Regions from separate parts of the Paenibacillus sp. FSL M7-0656 genome, predicted to be linked through region 2. Evidence: riboswitches for the same ligand, from Rfam matches in the RefSeq annotation. Region 2 holds a riboswitch; the other holds the start of a gene.
The links. Region 2 has a riboswitch for ZMP and ZTP ahead of MHI01_RS10295 (DJ-1/PfpI family protein). Riboswitches for the same ligand answer to the same signal wherever they lie in the genome.
Positions count from the first base shown of each region.

Region 1: it holds a riboswitch for ZMP and ZTP, as region 2 does, so the genes downstream of both, MHI01_RS21545 (TIGR01440 family protein) here and MHI01_RS10295 (DJ-1/PfpI family protein) in region 2, are expected to answer to the same signal.

Region 1 covers NZ_JBBOOT010000001.1:4,877,648-4,887,516, reverse strand. The annotation lists gene wecB (non-hydrolyzing UDP-N-acetylglucosamine 2-epimerase) at 1-1,094, opposite strand, end outside; gene upp (uracil phosphoribosyltransferase) at 1,132-1,761, opposite strand; gene glyA (serine hydroxymethyltransferase) at 2,188-3,435, opposite strand; gene MHI01_RS21545 (TIGR01440 family protein) at 3,655-4,248, opposite strand; ZMP/ZTP riboswitch at 4,390-4,471, opposite strand; gene MHI01_RS21540 (low molecular weight protein arginine phosphatase) at 4,568-5,140, opposite strand; gene MHI01_RS21535 (manganese efflux pump MntP) at 5,199-5,759, opposite strand; gene MHI01_RS21530 (L-threonylcarbamoyladenylate synthase) at 5,935-7,107, opposite strand; gene spoIIR (stage II sporulation protein R) at 7,577-8,236, opposite strand; gene MHI01_RS21520 (FtsW/RodA/SpoVE family cell cycle protein) at 9,159-9,869, opposite strand, start outside.
Region 2 covers NZ_JBBOOT010000001.1:2,370,950-2,380,818, forward strand. The annotation lists gene MHI01_RS10265 (sensor histidine kinase) at 1-737, opposite strand, end outside; gene MHI01_RS10270 (response regulator transcription factor) at 734-1,423, opposite strand; gene MHI01_RS10275 (SDR family NAD(P)-dependent oxidoreductase) at 1,609-2,373, opposite strand; gene MHI01_RS10280 (class I SAM-dependent methyltransferase) at 2,423-3,169, opposite strand; gene MHI01_RS10285 (VOC family protein) at 3,361-3,744, opposite strand; gene MHI01_RS10290 (GNAT family N-acetyltransferase) at 3,920-4,393, opposite strand; gene MHI01_RS10295 (DJ-1/PfpI family protein) at 4,398-5,006, opposite strand; ZMP/ZTP riboswitch at 5,067-5,148, opposite strand; gene MHI01_RS10300 (GNAT family N-acetyltransferase) at 5,199-5,714, opposite strand; gene MHI01_RS10305 (YfiT family bacillithiol transferase) at 5,748-6,272, opposite strand; gene MHI01_RS10310 (GNAT family N-acetyltransferase) at 6,320-6,859, opposite strand; gene MHI01_RS10315 (hypothetical protein) at 6,868-7,407, opposite strand; gene MHI01_RS10320 (hypothetical protein) at 7,505-7,666, opposite strand; gene MHI01_RS10325 (class I SAM-dependent methyltransferase) at 7,673-8,350, opposite strand; gene MHI01_RS10330 (sporulation protein) at 8,532-9,305, shown strand; gene MHI01_RS10335 (BglG family transcription antiterminator) at 9,473-9,869, opposite strand, start outside.

The DNA of each region.
Region 1 (9,869 bases), 2.5 Mb from region 2:
ATCGCATTGACAATTCTTTCCGAAGCATGTCCATCACCGTATGGATTGGCAGCCTGGCTCATGCTTGCATACAGGGTTTTGTCTGTAAGCAGAGCTCTGGTCCGTTCATACACACGTTCCTCTTCGGTACCTACCAATTCCAGCGTTCCGGCTTCAATACCTTCCGGGCGTTCTGTTGTATCGCGCAATACGAGCACAGGCACACCAAACGAAGGTGCTTCTTCCTGCAAACCGCCTGAATCGGTCAAAATCAAGTGAGTGTGCGGGTAAAAGTTATGCAAATCCACCACGTCTAGTGGATCAATTAATTGAATACGGGGATGATTCCCCAAGATCGCGTGAGCCGGCTCCTTCACAGCAGGACTTGGATGCACCGGGTACACGATGGCAATATCTTCGAATTCGTCGGCAATCCGTTTGACGGCCTGGAAAATGTTGCGGTGAGGCTCGCCTTGAGATTCACGGCGATGAGCTGTCATCAGCACAAGGCGTTTGCCTTGGGCCCAATCAAGTACCGGGTGTGTGTAGTCCTCCCGTACAGTATATTGAAACACATCTGTTACCGTGTTGCCTGTGACGTACGTACTAGACTCCGATTTATTTTCTTTGGCAAGATTGGAAGAAGACCAATCCGTAGGTGCAAAGTGTAGATCAGCCAGTACTCCCGTCAGCTGACGGTTCATCTCTTCCGGATATGGAGACAGCTTGTTCCACGTCCGCAGCCCCGCTTCCACATGTCCTACCTGAATCTGTTGCAAGAATGCTGCATAGCTCGCTACAAAGGTAGTTAATGTATCCCCGTGAACCAGTACAATATCCGGCTTAGCTTCGGCTAACACTGGCTCCAGACCGCCAAGCACACGAATTGTGATTTCATTCAATGTCTGACGGTCCTTCATCACATCCAGATCATAATCGGGATGAATGTCGAAAACTTCAAGTACCTGATCCAACATCTGGCGATGCTGCGCAGTTACGCAAACAATAGATTCAATAGACTCAGGGTGTTTCTGCAATTCCAAAATAAGCGGAGCCATCTTGATGGCTTCCGGACGCACCCCGAAGATCGTCATGACTTTAATTTTGTTAGACATTCGAGCAAGCCTCTTTTCTACTCCGCATGCAATATGCTTATTTAGTGCCGTATAGACGGTCTCCTGCATCTCCAAGCCCTGGAACGATATAACCATGATCATCTAGACGGTCGTCCAATGCTGCTACATAGATGTCCACATCGGGATGTGCATCTTGCACAGCTTTTACACCTTCCGGTGCTGCAACCAGGTTCATCATTTTGATTTGGGTACAGCCACGTTTTTTGAGCACGTCAATAGCTGCAATTGCCGAACCACCGGTTGCCAGCATCGGATCAATTACAATCAATTGACGCTCTGTTACGTCTGTAGGCAGTTTGGTGTAGTATTCTACCGGTTGCAGTGTTTCCGGGTCACGGAACAGACCAACATGTCCAACTTTTGCCGCTGGCAACAATTTCACAACGCCATCCAGCATTCCGAGTCCTGCGCGCAGAATCGGCACCAGTCCGAGCATACGTCCAGAGATGACTTTACCTTGTGTTGCAGCTACAGGTGTCTGTACATCAATCGTTTCCAATTCAACATCTCTTGTAATCTCATAAGCCATCAACGTTGCTACTTCATCCACCAATTCACGAAAATCTTTCGTATTCGTACGCATGTCGCGTATAAACGTCAGTTTGTGTTGAATCAAAGGGTGATCACATATTACTAATTTTCCCATCTAATTTGTCCCTCCGGTAAGTTCTTCATGTTCAGCATTTCCAAATATACCTAGCCACCATTCATGGGCTCGATAAATCCTGTATATTATATCATCACCAACAACGAATTACACCATCAAAGGGCACCCAATCATTACAGATTACCGAATCCTATAAAAAACAGGACCGGAAAATGATCCATCCGGTCCTGTTTTGCTCTTGCTGTTATGTCGTTGAGTATGTTCAAAAACGTGTAAACACTAATGGTGCTCCGCAAACCGAATGACCTTCCGATCGCTGTTATCCCCAGATTTCTTTGATCCAATTATAATTGTTGAAATCTGGGGATAAAGGCGAGCGCTACGCTTCTTCAGGTTCTTTCGGTTTGCTCCGCCTGCGTGTGTACATTAAGAACACTCAAATACAAACACCATTAGCAAAGTTTTTTAGTATTTAAGATCTGTATAGAGCGGGAATTGGTCTGTCAGTGCAGTCACTTCTGCACGGGCTTCATCCAGCTTCGCTGTATCTTTTGGATTTTTCAGCGTTTTGGCAATGATCTTACCGATCGCTACCATAGCTTCTTCGTTCATGCCACGGGAAGTTGCAGCAGGTGTACCAATTCGAATACCACTCGTTACAAACGGGCTTGTAGGGTCGAATGGAATTGCATTTTTGTTCACGGTAATACCGATGGAATCAAGCACATGCTCAGCTTCCTTACCTGTGATGTTCACACTGCGTGTGTCGATCAGCATCAAGTGGTTATCTGTACCACCAGATACGATGTTCAGTCCTTCAGCGATCAGCGTTTCAGCCAGAACCTGTGCGTTTTTCACGACATTCTCAGCATACGTTTTGAACGATGGTTGCAAAGCTTCACCGAATGCTACCGCTTTGGAAGCGATCACGTGCATCAGAGGTCCACCTTGGGAACCAGGGAATACGGCTTTATCAATCGCTGCTGCCCATGCTTTGCGGCACAGAATCATACCACCACGAGGTCCACGCAGCGTTTTGTGTGTAGTTGTTGTAACGAAATGCGCATGTGGAACCGGGTTTGGATGCAAACCAGCAGCAACCAGTCCTGCGATGTGAGCCATGTCCACCATGAACAAAGCGCCTACATCATTGGCGATGGAAGCCAGCTTTTCAAAATCAATGGTACGCGGATATGCACTTGCACCTGCAACGATCAGACGAGGGCGGTGTTTGAAAGCCGCTTTGCGTACTTCATCATAATCAATCAGGAATGTATCTTCCTGTACGCCGTATGCTACAAAGTTGTACAGCAAACCAGATGCGTTAACCGGGCTACCGTGTGTGAGGTGTCCACCATGGGCAAGGTTCATACCAAGTACAGTATCACCAGGTTTCAACGCTGCAAGATAAACTGCCATGTTCGCTTGTGCACCGGAGTGAGGTTGAACATTCACGTGTTCTGCTCCGAACAATTCTTTTGCACGATCACGCGCGATGTCTTCAACGATGTCCACATGCTCACAACCGCCATAGTAACGTTTACCTGGATATCCTTCAGCGTACTTGTTGGTCAGAACAGATCCCATTGCTTCGATTACTGCTTCACTTACGATGTTCTCGGATGCGATCAGTTCGATGTTGTTCTGTTGACGTTTCAGTTCAAGATTCATCGCTTCCAGTACTGCCGGGTCATTCTTGCGCAATTGTTCCATGATTAAATTCCTCCCAGTTATAAGTGAAGTTATAAAGTGAAACTAATGTTTACACGAAAACGGCGAGTGCAACACCAATCTGAAGAAACGAAGTGGTCGCCTTTATCACCGGATTTCCCCTTTTAAATAGGGAATTAAAAAATCTGGGGATAACAGCGATCGGAAGATGGTGATGCAATCAAAGTCAGGAGTGTAACCCAATTAGTCTCGCTTTATATGTTAGTCACAAAATGTCGAATCTGGTTGTTCTTCCATACGATACACCGCGCGTTCGCCGCCAATCAACTTCGGACGGGTCAACGCTGTGGTTACACGAGCATCTCCAACATAGCGAAGCGCTGTACGATAGGGTACGGCTACATGCCGGAGATGCATCCCAATCATCGTCTCCCCAATGTCCAGTCCCGCATGGGCCTGCACATGTTCAGCCAGGCATGGATCGGTCAGCGAACGATATGCTGCGGATGCCATTGAACCTCCGGCCTTGGGCACGGGTACTGCACCAACCTCGGTCAATCCAAGTCGAGTAAGCACAGAACGTTCCATTACCAGTGCACGGTTCAGATGCTCACAACATTGGAATACCGTGTCAAAACCGAACTCTTCCTGCACCTCGCGTATACCCGCAAGAAGCTGCTGCGCCACTTCAATGGCACCACTCGTACCAATCCGAGCGCCTGCGACTTCACTTGTGCTTGTACCGATCACAACGATCTGTCCTGGCCCAAGCTGTCCGGCAAGCGCCAGTTCATGCAGAATAGACGCGGTCTGTTCCTGCAATCCGGGTTGTTCCGAATCTAACTCTATAGTCATCCTATTATCGCCTCCCGATAAAATCATGCCCGCTGTCTCTTGGTTGTCCTTCGTATTCTTGCACGGCATCTCAGGTACTATTATAGCGAATAATCAGATGAAAGACGAAAAAAAGAGCAGTCTGCGGGTAACGCAGAATTGCTCTTTTGCCCAGGCGACCGGCCGTTTGTTCCGGTGCTCCATCGTGGTTATGCCCACTTCGTCGCCAGTTACACCGGATCCCTGTTTTCCCCTTCATCATAAAACAACCCGCGGCTAAAATCAACGGTTAATTTACATCACGTGTCCTATTTCTATAACCTGCCTCGCGGGATCAGAATTATCCCAGCTTATCCAAAAGCCGGTCCAATGCCGTCCGAATCTCAGCTGCAGCTATATTGTAATCATCACGACTTCCCCCAAACGGATCGGAGATGTCGAAACTTGGAATTCGTTGTCTAATCTCAATGGCTCGCTCACGCTCCGATGCCAGGATCTCTTGGCCAAGGGCACGTTTCATCTCAAGCGTTGCAAATAGGCTGTCCAACTCCTGAACATCACTTAATACCTGTTCATCATCCTCCACATATTCTTTCAATGTATAGGTTTTGTGGACTGAATCGGGAAAAACCTGCATGACATGTTGCTTATGACTCCGTGTTAATGTAAGTACCAGATCGGCCCAACCTACCAGGTTAGAGCTAAGCTGTGTGGAATAAGGTGGACCTTCAACGTTATGATCTCTCAAAACCGCTTCAGCGTGTCGGGAGATCGGCATACCCGACGTTGCTGCCACACCTGCGGAGCGAACCTCTACCTGAATGCCACGCTCCGATGCCAGTTTTCGCAAAAGCCCCTCTGCCATGGGGCTGCGGCACGTATTTCCTGTACACACGAATAAAATATGTTTCATTGTGTTAGCCTCCCCATTTTACATATGATGCGAATGATATGATATCTCAAGTTTTATTCTAAAATATAAACAAAAGTCCAAACGCAAGCAAGATTGCGCCACCAATTGCTTCGCCGTAATCCCCGAGATTCTGGCTCACCCGACGGCCTAATAGCAGACCCATAACCGACATCACCCCGCCACACACACCGAAAGCAAGTACAGTTAAGATCAGATCACTGCTGAACATCCCTAAGGATACGCCAACGGAGAATGAATCCACACTTACGCTGAGGGAGAACAAAACAACGCCGAGCAGGGAACGGTGGTCCACCAGCTTTGTATCGCCTTCACGGAATGCATTCAGAATCATATGAGCACCCAGCAAAACAAGCAATCCACCTGCCGCATACGTTGTAATGTCACCGAGCAGGGAGCTGACGTATTTGCCCATATACATGCCGATGAGCGGCATGATGATATGAAATAGCGCCGTTACAATACTGATTCGCAATACATCCCGCAGCCGAACGCCCTTCATGCCAATTCCGATCCCGAGTGAGAACGCATCGAGGCCAAGCGCAATAGCCATGATCAAAATGGTTACCAACTGCCCTACATGGGCAGACACATCCCACATCCCCATACCCCCAAGTCACGTAAAGGTTCTTGTACACGATATGCGGACAAGGACCTAAACATGACCGATGAAAGGCAAACGGCGACGGATCTCTGGTCAGATGCTGGCTTTATAGAATCTTGATTTTGTTTTGGAAAAAGAGTGATTCCTCTCCTGACTGTATGATCAGGAGAGGTTATGAGGGTTGCTGGTTGCCAACTTGTATGAGTTGGTTCCCCGCAGCCTTGAGCAGCCGATTCATGACGGCTGCTCCCAGCCCTTCGCGTGAGCAGGCTTCAGCCACAATATATGTGGCGCCTTGCTCATCGCAACTGCGCAGCGCGGCGTATAGCCGGCGCGCTGCTTCTTCCAGCTCGCTGGCGTCACCCAGCGAGAACACGGCATCGGCGCGGTACTGCTCCGCGTGCTCGGCGAACGCCAGCACAGCGGTGCGCTCTCCGCGCTGCGCCGCCTCTGCGAGGGCGGCGCTGATCCAGGCCGCCACCGCTGCGGGCGGCCCCTCTACCACGCACAGCGCCCCTGCGGGTGCGTAGTGCGTGTACTTCATGCCCGGCGAGCGCGGCGCCGGGCTACCCACGCCATCGGCCCCCTCCGCGAGCAGCGCGGGGTCCGTGGCGACACGGGCGGCAACGGCGGACAGTTGTTCCGCCGTAATGCCGCCAGGGCGTAGGATGGTGACGGTACCGTCGTCACCGACCTGCACAACCGTGGACTCGACGCCTACCCCGGTGGGGCCGCCGTCCACGATGCCGCCGATGCGGCCATCCAGATCCTCGCGCACATGAGACGCGAGTGTCGGGCTTGGCCGCCCGGAACGGTTGGCGCTTGGCGCAGCCACAGGGCATGCCGCCGCCGCGATCAACTGCAAGGCCACCGGGTGGTCCGGCATGCGCACGGCCACCGTGTCCAGACCGGCGGTGACACGCGGGGACACCGCCCCCGGCCTAACCGGCAGCACCAGCGTCAATGGTCCCGGCCAGAAGGCCGCCATCAGCGCTTCCGCCGTTTCATTCACTTCCGTGACCAGCGCATCCAACTGGTCACGGTGCGCGATATGCACAATCAGTGGATTGTCAGAAGGTCGGCCTTTGGCGACAAATACAGCCTCCACGGCTGCTGTGCTACGCGCATCGGCACCCAAGCCATAGACCGTCTCGGTCGGAAAGGCCACCGTCTGACCTTGACGAATGCGTGCTGCGGCAGCCTGCAAGTCGGCGAGCGCCTGTTGATCGGCGCTCCCCTTTTTCACATCCAATAATTCAATATTACCCAATCCGTGATCGTTCTCAGCGCTCACCAAGACGCGTACATCCCACATCTCAGTGACCAGCTCTGCCGGAGCTTTCATATCACGTTCTTCTCTACCATCCCTCATCTCAGAGGTGTGTTGCACTGGTTCGTTTTCTCTGCTCATATATCATCATTCCTAAACTTCAAGTAGGTTAGTTCATATCCGTATTTAATATAAGAGGTTGTTCAAAAACTACGCTTTTGATTACGATAGATGCCTAGCGGCATCATCAACGTCGAATATGAAATTCAGCCGAAATAAGCGGGAGGCTTACGAAGTATGTTTCCGAAGGAAACATTTTGGTTGCTCACGTAATTTCCCTACGCTCCGCTACTCCATTTCTAGCTTCATTCCATCTTCTTGGTACTGAAAACCAGACTTTTTGAACACGCACTATAAGTAATTATAACATACCTGTCCCAACTCGGATGCCCTTCATACTTCGCTCGGAATTTCACCACTAATTCATATTAAAAGGGCAGCTCCCTGAATCGAAGTCGCCCTCTACTGTATTATAAATACGTTGTTATGCGAACAAACTAGTCACCCAACTCCACAGTTTCACAGCCATATCCCACAGAAAGAATCTCGCTTCCGGTGTGTCTCCCTGCACAGATGCTTCTGCATCTCCTGGTTCAGCCGCTGCGGCTGATACCGTTGAAGGTTTCGCCAGTGCATCCCCGGTCCCTGCATCAATGAAACACAACGGCGGGAACAACACACACCACCAGTTCTGACCTTTTCCTTCGCCCAGCGTAATCCGAACCGCTTCATAATCTCCGGCAGGATACACAGTGCCACCATATAGTTTGGTCGGGAACGGAACGGAACCCAGCTCCACCTGATACTCATAATTTAAACCGCGACTGGCCAACTCTTCTCCTACTCTATTCTCAATCTCGGACAAATGCTCACGAATCACCTTGCGCGCTTCATCCAGACTTTGCGGATTCTCCAGTTCGGCTACCCACTCGCCCATCTGAGCAACGACAGCATCCCGAATCTCGCGTTTCACCAATTGATCTCCCGGTGCATCCGAGTTTGCTAGAATACGCAAGCGAATCGATTGTTCCGGAATTGCTGTGGCCGCCACAGCTGCATCCGTTTTCTGACCTTCCCACATCATGATAATCATCATAAGACATACAATAATAAGTCCAATTTGCTTTACAATTCTTCTGCTCATTCCGTTCTCCCCCTCGGCTCTCTGATCACGCTACCTGCAACTCTCTCATGTCTATCAGTATGCCCGGTAGAGACGGAAGTAAACCTAGCATTTGCAATAAATCTACTAGAGGTTGTTCACAAGCCCACTTTAATTACAAAGGGTGCCTAGCTCCATCATCAACGTTGAATATGAGATTCAGCCGAAATAAGCGGGAGGCTTACGGAGTATGTTTACCAAAGAACCATTTTGATTGCTCACGTAGTTTATCCTACGCTCCACTACTCCATTTCTAACCTCATCCCATCTTCTCGGTACTGAAAACCCAACTATTTGAACACGTACTACTAGAATGTGTGTTTAAACCCAGGCAAGTTATACGAAGACAGAATGTCAGCGTCCAAGAAGCCTTGAAGACTGTACTGGCTGACCCTAGGCGAATGACTCTCGCGAGTGACCAGTCGATGTTCTAAAGAACCGAGGACGTCTTATTTGCCCTTCAGGCATCCTTTTGAAATTGTAAGGAACATGAGGCACGTTATTTCCCAAAGTTATCTGATCAACACGCTACAAAAGGCTGTTTATGCTGATATAACGTGTCTCAGATTCCTTAGTTTTCTCCAGACACTTCAAATCCCCGAATAAGACGTGTGTGGTTCGTTAGCTCCTAACACCACCTAACTCTTAACTCCTAACAGCTGGCACCTGAAGCTCCACACAATGCTCAACACTCTATTCCCAACTCTTTCAGGTGCGCCTCAGCCTACAGCAGGCTCGAAGACACCTATGCATGCTTCTCTCATCTATCATTCACACTTTTTCACCCATCATGTTAAAAAGGCTGATCCGCACCTGGTTACAGGGCAAATCAACCTCTTCATTCCTATGAACGATCACGTTATACGTCCCACCGCTTTACTTTTCACCTACACCGACTCAACAGTTACACAGCACTTTTTTCTTTCTTGAGCATATTCCGTAAACGTTCCGATAACCGGGGTTGCTGCTCTCCCATCAGAAGTTCATCCTCCTCTTCTTGCCCGTACAACTTAATGCTCATGACTACACCGATGCAAGCCATATTAATAAGCAAAGAGGTACCGCCGTAACTGATGAACGGTAACGTAATACCTGTGAGTGGCATCAGTCCGAGGAACGCCCCCACGTTCTCAAACACCTGATACAACAACATTCCGATAATACCTACAATGATGACGGGTCCCGCGCGATCTCTGCATGCCAGAGCAATCAGCACCATGCGGTGGATCAGGATAAAGTACAACAGAATCAGTACGGATGCACCAACAAACCCAAACTCCTCTGCGATCACGACAAAAATGGAATCAGAATACGTATAGGGGACTCGTCCACTCTGAACGGATGTTCCTTGCAAATAACCTTTGCCGATGATGCCCCCTGAACCGATCGCTAAACCTGCATTTTTCGTATGCCAGGAAGCTTTGGAGGTAGCCTCCTCCGGTACAAGCCAGGGATCAATCCGCTCCGCCCAATGCTCACGTTTTATCTTTTCAAGAAAAGTGAAAACTTCACCATGGTAGAAGGTATAGGCTTTGACAAAACCAAAGAACGCCACTCCCACAATCGCCAGTGCAATCAATGCGTGCTTCAGCCTCATATTTCCGATCCAGAATAC
Region 2 (9,869 bases):
CAACTTTCAATGAGGATGTCCGATGAATCGCTATATTTCACCGCATTGCTCAACAACTGCCGGAGGATGAAGCCTAACCATTTGCTGTCTGTGAGCACGCACGATACCATTAAAGACACATCAAAGCCAATGCCTTTGGAAATGCACCACGATTTCAGTGCTCGTATCTCGCTATTCAATACCGGTTCAAGTTCCGTCTCTTCGATGAACAGATCATTATGCATAAACGGAATACGCTTCTGATGAAGCTGCTGATCCAGCAACTGATGAATTCGTAACCATTCATATGTCATTTGGCTCTGTAACTTGTCATCTGGCAAGCGCTCGATCATCAGTTGCAACGCAGTCAGTGGGGTCTTCACCTCATGAATCCAGGACAACATCTCGTCCTTCTCCTGTTCCAGAGCGATAAAATGATGTGACGACTCCTTACGATACCGCTGTGTCTGGGAACTGACGGCCTCATGTACAAGCTGCTCATATGGACTTTCGGCGATATCAAGTTCTCCCAGATCATAGGTATGATCCCAGATGCTCAACTTTTTATAGAAACGGGTCTCTTTCAGGTATCTCGCCCAGATAAAAACAAGGCATACCACTACATTCAGTCCTACGATATACACCACAGATTGGAATGGAATGGACGAGTCCAGGTAGGCCACCAATAAAATAATAAGTTGCATGCTTACCAGTAGCCATAACCAACTAGCCCTTTCTCGTATGTACTTTCCGATCATGCTTCTGCCTCTTCCGTTGCCATGTACCCCTGACCTACTTTGGTTTCAATGTACCGCTCCAAGCCGATGGGTTCAAGTTTCTTCCGTAACCGATTAACGTTAACCGTCAGCGTATTGTCACTCACGAAATGCTCATGATCCCACAAGCTCCGGATGAGATCCTCACGGGTAACAATCTGATTTTTGTGCTCCACCAGCACTTTAAGAATGAACATCTCATTTTTGGTCAACAGGACAGATTCATCCCCGCAGGTCAGTATATTTTTCACATACTCAATAGTGGCACCGCGCCAGGTTCGAAGTTCAATATGCTCTGTATTATAGTTATACACCCTCCGCAAAGTCGCTTGGATCTTGGCAATCAATACATCGAAATGAAAAGGCTTCTGGATAAAATCGTCTGCCCCCAAATGCATGGACATAACCATATCCGCAGGATGATCCCGTGAGGACAAAAAGATAATCGGCACATTGGAGTGCGAACGAATGATCCGGCACCAATGGAACCCGTCATATTGGGGTAACTGAATATCTATAATGACCAGTTGCGGCTGAATTACGCTGTACTCCTGCAATACCTTTCCAAAATCCTGCACACCATACACGTCATACGACCATTGGGACAATCGTTCCTTGATTTCACTGAATAACGACTCGTCGTCTTCAATGAGCATAATTTTAAACAAGAGACTTCACCACGTTTCTGATCTTCTAAGGTTGAATAAGGTAATTAGACTCCGTTGTTGCAGGATCACCTTTACCGTAACGTATCGTTCTTCCGATCGCTGATTCCAGTGTACAGGGAAGTTGGGCTTATATCAAAAGGTATCCATACTTCGTAAAGATAACAAGCCGAAATACGTATATCCTATTAGCTCTCAACAGTGTGTGTACCATGGCTTGCATCACTGTTTTCGTCCATCCGCTCGATCAACTGCATCGCTACGTCTCGTGGCGATCTTAATTGTCCTGCTTCATATACTTGATTGAACATACCTGCAAGAGCGAACTCCTCTGCACTTTTGCCTCGTGCAACAGCCTGCAATTCCGTATCGACCATCCCCGGATCAAAAGCAATAATCTCAACAGGGTTCTGTTGACCCGTTTGTTCCAAAGATACGCATTGGGTGAACATGTTCATCCCTGCCTTCGATGTACAGTACACTGCCATTGAAGGCGCGGGATAACTTCCCGAACCCGATGAGAGATTGACAATTTTACGTCTGGCGGACAGGTGATTTGTTTGTTGAATAAAAGAGGAACTCAATATCATTGGTGCTGCGAGGCTGATGTTAAGACTCTGACTTATCTCTGCCGCACTGCATTGATCGATAGGTTTTAGAGGCTCCAGCATCGCTGCATTATTAATGAGTCCAATGAATTCAGCTTCCTGAGAAGGTATTTGGTCCAATATGCGTGTAATCAAATCATCGATCCCATTCAGGTCGGCAAGATCATACTGAACATGGCGGTAACGCCCGCTCCATTCCTCGCTTGATTCCAACAGATCCGAACCCCCGCGTGAAATACCGTAAACGTAATCCCCCTTAGCCAATAATAACTCTGCAAGTTGTAAACCGATCCCTTTGGATGTGCCTGTAATAATAAAGTGTCTTTTTCCTGTTTCTGTTCCCATTCCGATACCACTCCTCCTCTATTTTCAATGCATGTTTATTTCACTATTCTTACGAGTTTTTCTTTCTCCACAACGTGGCCCAGAGAAAAGGTACACCAAAATACGGTTCATGTTGCTCCAGCGACTTCATTGCACGGAACTCCACACATTCAAAGCCATCTTCCAGCATGTAGCGAAGCTTCTCCTCCGTGAACGCAAGACCACCGCGCATCGACTTCTCTTGATACACCTGCCAATCATTCATAACGATCTCAGGCCCACCAATATCGCCAAAACCAGGAGCAAAACAAGTCATTCCAAAGTATCCTCCAGGCCGGAGTGCATTGTGGATCATCTCTATGTAGGGAATGCGCTGATGTGGCAACAGATGGTGCAGACAACCCGAGTCGTAGACAAGATCATATTCTTGCTCTGGGGATAATTCGAACACAGATCGACATTCAAAATGCACGTCCAGTTGCTCCTCTGCCGCCCTCTCTTTAGCCCAAGCAATAGCTGTCTCCGAAAGATCATAAGCATCTACCTGATATCCTTGGCGGGTTAAATACAACGCATTTCTGCCCGGGCCACACCCCAGTTCCAGTGCCTTGCCGCCGCTCAGCACACCTTCGTTCACATGCGCTACCAGATTCTCATCCGGTTTGTTTGGGAAAAAGGGGATTGGTCTGTTCCGATCCTCATAGAAAGGTTCCCAAAACTGCTTGGCAGATCTGAAATCCGCATCGAGCATATCATATAGATCCTGTACACTTTTAATCGTCTTTTCCACAACCACATTCCTCCTTAACTGCTCCATTCAAACCTTCATTTCAGACTATTCACTCCTCGTCATTTTCAATAAATCAGCCACACTCTATTATAACATTTTTACCCAGTAGTTCTCTATTTTTCTTGCGTTTTTCTACTCCAAAACATAAGCTTTTTCCCAACAAAAAAACGACCGACATGAATGTCGATCGTTTTTTTGTTGGGGTTTTGTGTTGTAACTTACTTCGCCCGTTCCAAAACTGCAAAGTAATTCCCTTCGTTATCAGCAAAGTTGAAGACACGCCCCGTTGGCATCTCGACAATCTCTCCCACCGTTACATGTTTACCAGCCAAGTCGGCATATAACTGATCCAGATTTTCGGTGAAGAACATTAACGAAGGTGTGCCCAGATTTACACCCGCCGACATCCGTTCAACGAACTCTTTGTCATGGAGTATAATGCTTGTCTGCGAGTCTGCGGTAGGCGCAATCTCAATCCATCTCATGCCCTCGTCAAGGTTTACTTCATCCACAATGTGGAATCCTGCAACTTCCGTCCAAAATGCCAGTGATTCATCCTGATTGTTGACATACAACATAATCTGGCCGACTTTGCTAAACATGCATCATTCACTCCTCTGATCATCTAATCTCTTAACATCCTGCTTATCATTCCTCAAATTCCAATAGAGTATAACATGCAGGACAGCTTTTTGATCATCTTTCTTTGCAAGTCCATGCAACTTAAACTGAAGTACACTTTTATGCTTCCACTACAATTAGTTTTTTGAAGTTTCCTTATAATGTTTTAACAAGTGAAAGTCTATGAAACCCCGAGGTATAATAGTTCATATCAACACCTTCTTTTTGAAAATTCATTCGTTCATAAAATAGGAGCGCTGCTTCATTTTCTTCATGATCAAGTGTGTAAAGCATGACATCACCACTGCCGAATTCAGCTATTTTTATACATATTTTTGTAATTAGTCCACGTGCTACTCCCTGTCGAAGGTGTGATTTGCATGTAACAACGCCAACGATTTCATATCGGTTAACAGTAGGATGAAAGATATAACCAGCATGACCTATGACAACATCTGCTTCGTCAACCATGACATAATAAGCACTGATACGTTCATCCGTCATTTTTAAAAATAAATCCCAGCGCGCAGGATACTGATCGCGTATAAACGAAGGGAATTGAAAATCATGATCCGTCATCATTTTCAGCACTGCTGGTTGATCAATCGCTTGAAAAAGGCGAATAGTCATCTTTTTATCCCCTACCCTTAGTGTGCATGTAGACATCTTTTAAGTTACCAGCTTCATAATATGGATACTCTAGTTTTTGTTGAACTTGAAGGACGATCTCCGTAGACGTTAACATTTCGACCAAGTATAGTCCCAGGTCAATGGAAGCCGTAACCCCCGCACCCGTTACCGTATTACCATCACGCACTACACGCGCTGAGATCACTTCTGCACAATAAGGATTCAATAAATCATAAGCAGATGAGTTGGTAGTAGCCCTTTTTCCATTCAGGAAACCTGCTGCCCCCAACAGTAAAGCCCCGGTACAAATAGATGTTTTATATGTGACATTTTCTGCCGTTCGGACCCATCGCATAAAATCCTCATCAAATCGAAGCGTTCTAGTTGATAATCCACCAGGAAAAAATACTAGGTCAAAATCCCCTAGATGAGGTAATACTGCATCGGATTTCATTTTCAGCCCACGGTCATCCGAAATTTCCTCCTTATCTGCGCAGAATGTCCATGATACGTTTTCCTTTGCTTTCAGAATCGCTAGCCAAGTCACAGCTTCATAAAATCCAGCTAAATCCATGCTTGTCATTCCATCAAATAAAACAAACGCCATTTTCATTGCCGCCACCAGTCCTTTCGTTCCCTGAATAATAAATAAAGTGTTTGATCAAAAGATCAAACACTTTGCCCAGGCGTACGGCATATAATATATGTGCTCCCTCGTGGTTCACTCCACGTTTACGCCAGTCACACATAACAGATATTTACAACTAATATACATGACATCTTTCATATTGTATATATTATGAAATTATTGCGTGGCTTTTAACTTCTTCGTAAGATAAAGTACAACATCGTCGTCCATAATCGTTTCTTCACCCGGCTGAATGTAATGATCATGTTTGTATACACCGTGACCGTCTGGTATGTACCCGCGATGGGCATATAGAACTTGCGCTTTGCCATAATCGGAAAACACACCTACACCAATGCCTGCTACATCCGTTCGTTCCAGAATAACTTCCTCTGCTCGGTCCATCAACCGTGAACCAATACCTTGGCGCTGGAACTTCATTAGTACATTAAAATCGTTAATTTCGGGAATGCCTTGTTCCCTGAAAGACGGGTAGCTGGAATTCCACAATACATTCACGTATCCGGCAAATTCTCCATTCAACTCGGCTACCAAGGTTACGCGTTCCCCATTCTGTTGTTCAGCCAAGTAATGAAGATACTGCTCAGGGGATCTCCCCCAACCCTGCTCCTGAAACGCCTTTGATATGATTACAGGATCGTTCTCATTTAATAGTCTGATATGTACACTCATTGATGAATCCTCCTTAAAAGATATTTCTAATAGCTATATTCCCAATCTATCCCGAAGCGATGTGATGTGAGCAACATGGTGTTTGCCATGCCAAGCATACATGCCCAGATTGTAATCCAGTCTTGTCGTTTCTTCCGATGAGGGATGATAAAACTGTTTGGCATAATCTGCATCTGTCAGCGCGTTTAACAGAAACACCCAACGACGATGGAGGGCATCCAGAATCTGAAGCGAGAATTCGACATCCAGGTCTCGTGAATCACTCAGTTCAGCCCAGCGCTCTTCATAATAAGGCCGAATCGTTGGTGTATCCTCTGTCAGTGCCAACTTGAAACGAATCATACTGTTCATATGGCTGTCTGCCATGTGGTGAATAACCTGTTTGAGCATCCATCCACCTTCTCGATACGGCAGACTTAATTGCTCTTCACTCAGTCCCTTTACCGCTTCTCGTGCGCGTTCAGGCAACTCAGCAATGTCCTGAATCCACTTCTCCCGCTGTGCCAAAGTAACTTCACCCGTGTGTACAAATGGTCCTATCGGAAATCTTTCATCCATCCATTATTCCTCCTTGTTTATATGATTCAAATAACTTTAAACAGGATCTACAGGGCATATTCCATAAGCCAACAGTCTCGCATCTGTCCTTCGTGCTGCTCATGTTTCTCCATCAGCTTAATCTTTTGGAAACCACATTTCTCGTAACAGGATATCGCCCTTAAGTTCCAGGATTGAGGGTCCATAACCACTTTACGGGCTTGTTTTTCATTAATCAGATAAGCAAGCATGGATTGCATCAACTGTGTACCAATGCCTTTATTCCAGTATTCTACCTCACCAATAAACTGATCCGTTCCATAGATGATCTCATCCGTGTCTCCATAACCATACTCCGTTCGCTCTTCTTCCTCAAGCTCATAGAACTGAATGTATCCAATCGGATGTCCTCCATACTCAACGATACAACGAGTAGCACCATCTTTCTGATTGTAAAAATGCTCTCTCACCTGTTCCAGATCATGCGGCCGATCACGCCCTTCATAGTATTGAAGAACTTCCGGGTCTGACAGCCACTTCACCAGATGTTGTTCATCTTCTGTGTCCAAGAAACGTACAGTGATTTCATTCGATTCATATACATTCATCATTCTGATTACTCCTTATTGATCTCCAGATTCTCACTCGTAACCCAACTCAGATCCTTCCCTAACAAATGCTCGTTGTGAACATAATACACCACGGGATTCTCAAGCGGCTGAGTCGTTCCATCCAAAGATCTGAGCGTTAACCGCAACTTGTAGCTCCCTATCTCATCAGGTATCGCAAATCCTATCAGATTATCAGCTGATTTCATGGTTTTCCCCTGCGCCTTCAGATACTTTTCCAGAATGACTTGATCAAGATAGGAGCTGCCAACAGACGGAGGCATGTACCACGCATCATCTTGTTCTTCAGTGAATGTGACCCCTTCCCATCCAGGGACAACGGGATACACCATATGCTGGTCCTTGTCTTCTCTTTTTCGCGTTATCTCTAACTCTACCTCAACTACATCCGTATCAATCTGCCTGATTGTGCCTGCCATCACAACATCCTGGGCACTCACACTTGGAATAACATAGCTGTATATGAGCAGAGTCACCAAGAGAATTATCGTTACTCCCGTAATCCAAAATATTGTACTTTTACGCATCTGTCTGATCCTCCCATCTAATTAATCATACTTCTGGAGTAGCTCCTTCTCTGTTAAAGATTGAGTTAACCTATCCAACTCAGGGGATGCCATCCAATCACTGGAGGTGTTCAATCCATGCTTGATGGTATGTATCGCTACAATAATAACTGCCATCTTCTGCTATCATTTTATATTTTTGTTTCCCGTTTGCCATCTGCTCGAAGCTGGTTTTGACACCCGTTTCACCATATTTTTGTTCTGAAAATTCTGTGTTCAATCTACTTCAGCTCCTTATGGCCTGCCAGATATACTTGCATTCTCTTACAGCAATTCTACCATCAACCTGGTTCTCCTTCAGCTTGACTTCCAGCTGTTCCCGGTACTCAGGCTGTGTATAATCCGGGTTTCCGGGGATATCGGAGAGAAAGATGGCAAACTCTTTTTCATCTGAAAAAATCATAAGTGCCTCGTTATATTCCTCAATCTTGATCTCCTTAAAAGCATTTCTTTCCAAACGCTCACGTACCTTTGTTATATCCGTATGAATACCAATCATAACTCCACCCTTTTGTAGCAATCTCCCATGCTCAATAATGGAAGTTGGACCTCTGCGATCATAGATCAGACCAAATTGCTTATCTTCAAATGGCATCTTTTCTTTTGTGCTTACACAGACAAATTTCACATTTGTTTTCGTGCTTGAATGAAGACTGTTCCGAGCTATCTTTATCATCTCTTCCGAATTATCAAACCCTATAATGTGATCGGTATATTGCGACATTTTCAACGTAAACTCCCCATGTCCACAGCCTGCATCGAGCACGGATGTATACTGAGGCAGAAGCTTAATCAACCGCTCTTCAAAAATATCTTCAGCAGAGTTACCTTCCAGCGTATACAAAGCCCTACCCTTGTATCCCCCATTACGTTGTGCAATCATATCGTACCATTCCATGCTCATAGAGTTCCCCCTGACAAAAATTCCCTTTATTTAAACATTCGACATAGGTAAGTCGATTCTCCTGTTTGGATATGCGATATATCTTTACTAAAATATGAAACGCTTCTCTTCCAGCTTCCGTATTAAGGTCGAAGCCGTATGTATCCCATAAAATAAACCATCTGATCTGGAGGTTGAGCGCATGTCATTTTTCAAGAAAATGTTAGCCAGTGTAGGTGTTGGAGCAGCCAAAGTAAATACGGAATTGCATACACCAGAGGTCACGCCTGGAGGAATCATCTCGGGGGTTGTGTACATTGAAGGTGGAGATGTGGAACAGAACGTAGATCGAATCTATCTTTCAATCAAAACCCATTACATACGGGAGCACGATGATCGTAAAGTAAAAGAAACAGCCGTCATAGCCAAATATCTGCTCACCGAAGGTTTCACCTTACAGCCTGGAGCCAAATTGGAGAAAGACTTTTCATTTGACCTCCCAGAAAATCTGCCAATTACACTGCATCGTGCAGAGGTATGGGTGGAGACGGGCCTCGATATTTCAAGTGCTGTAGACCCCTCAGACCGGGACAGACTGCATGTTGTTCCTAGCAAAGACATGAACACCGTGCTCGATGCAATTGATATCCTTGGTTTCAAGCTCCGTGAAGTAACCAATGACTATGCGCCGAAGCTGGGCGGTAATCTGCCATTTGTGCAGGAATTCGAATTTGTACCAACAAACAAGTTTCGTGGGCATCTGGATGAGTTGGAAGTGCTGTTCTATCCCATGGGCGATTCGCTGGAGCTGCTATTACAGATCGATCGCCGCGCTCGTGGGCTCAGTGGAATATTCTCGGAAGCGATGGGTACGGATGAGAGCTTTGTCCGCCTGCATCTGTATGAAAGACATCTGGCGCGAGGGGCGCATTCTGTCGCTCAAGGACTGGAAGAAGTCATATCCAAACATATTTAATCAATAGTTTGTGTAAACGAATAAAAACCGTCCTTTATCAGACAAATCTGATGAAGGACGGTTTTTCCCTTTCGAAAAGGGGATCAGAAAAATCTGGGGTTAACAGCGATCGGAAGGTTATTCTGTCATCGGAGTGTCAGTCGAATTATCCTTAGTGAACTTATATATTAATACGCTTCGGTACTTTTTAGACTCAACGTTTCACATACAAGTTGGGCAAAGGCATCGAAGCTGCCACAGGAGCGCAGGCTTTCCAACTTCTCCTCCTGCCGGATCAATTCTACAAACAGATCATAGATCCCCATCGCCTGTTCGTAATCCTCTTTGCAGATAGATAACATAAATACAGCATGTACTTCATTCTCCTCATCCCACGGAATCGGCTTCTCGAGCAGACATACCGATACGGTCGTACGAGTTGAACTCAGCTCCATGGGATGCGGAATCGCCATACCTCTTCCAAGCGCGGTTGAAGCCATCTTTTCCCGCTCCTGCACAGCTGGCCAGAATTGCTCCGTCACGATTCCCTTCTCCAACAGCGCTCCGCTCATCTCAGCCATAAGT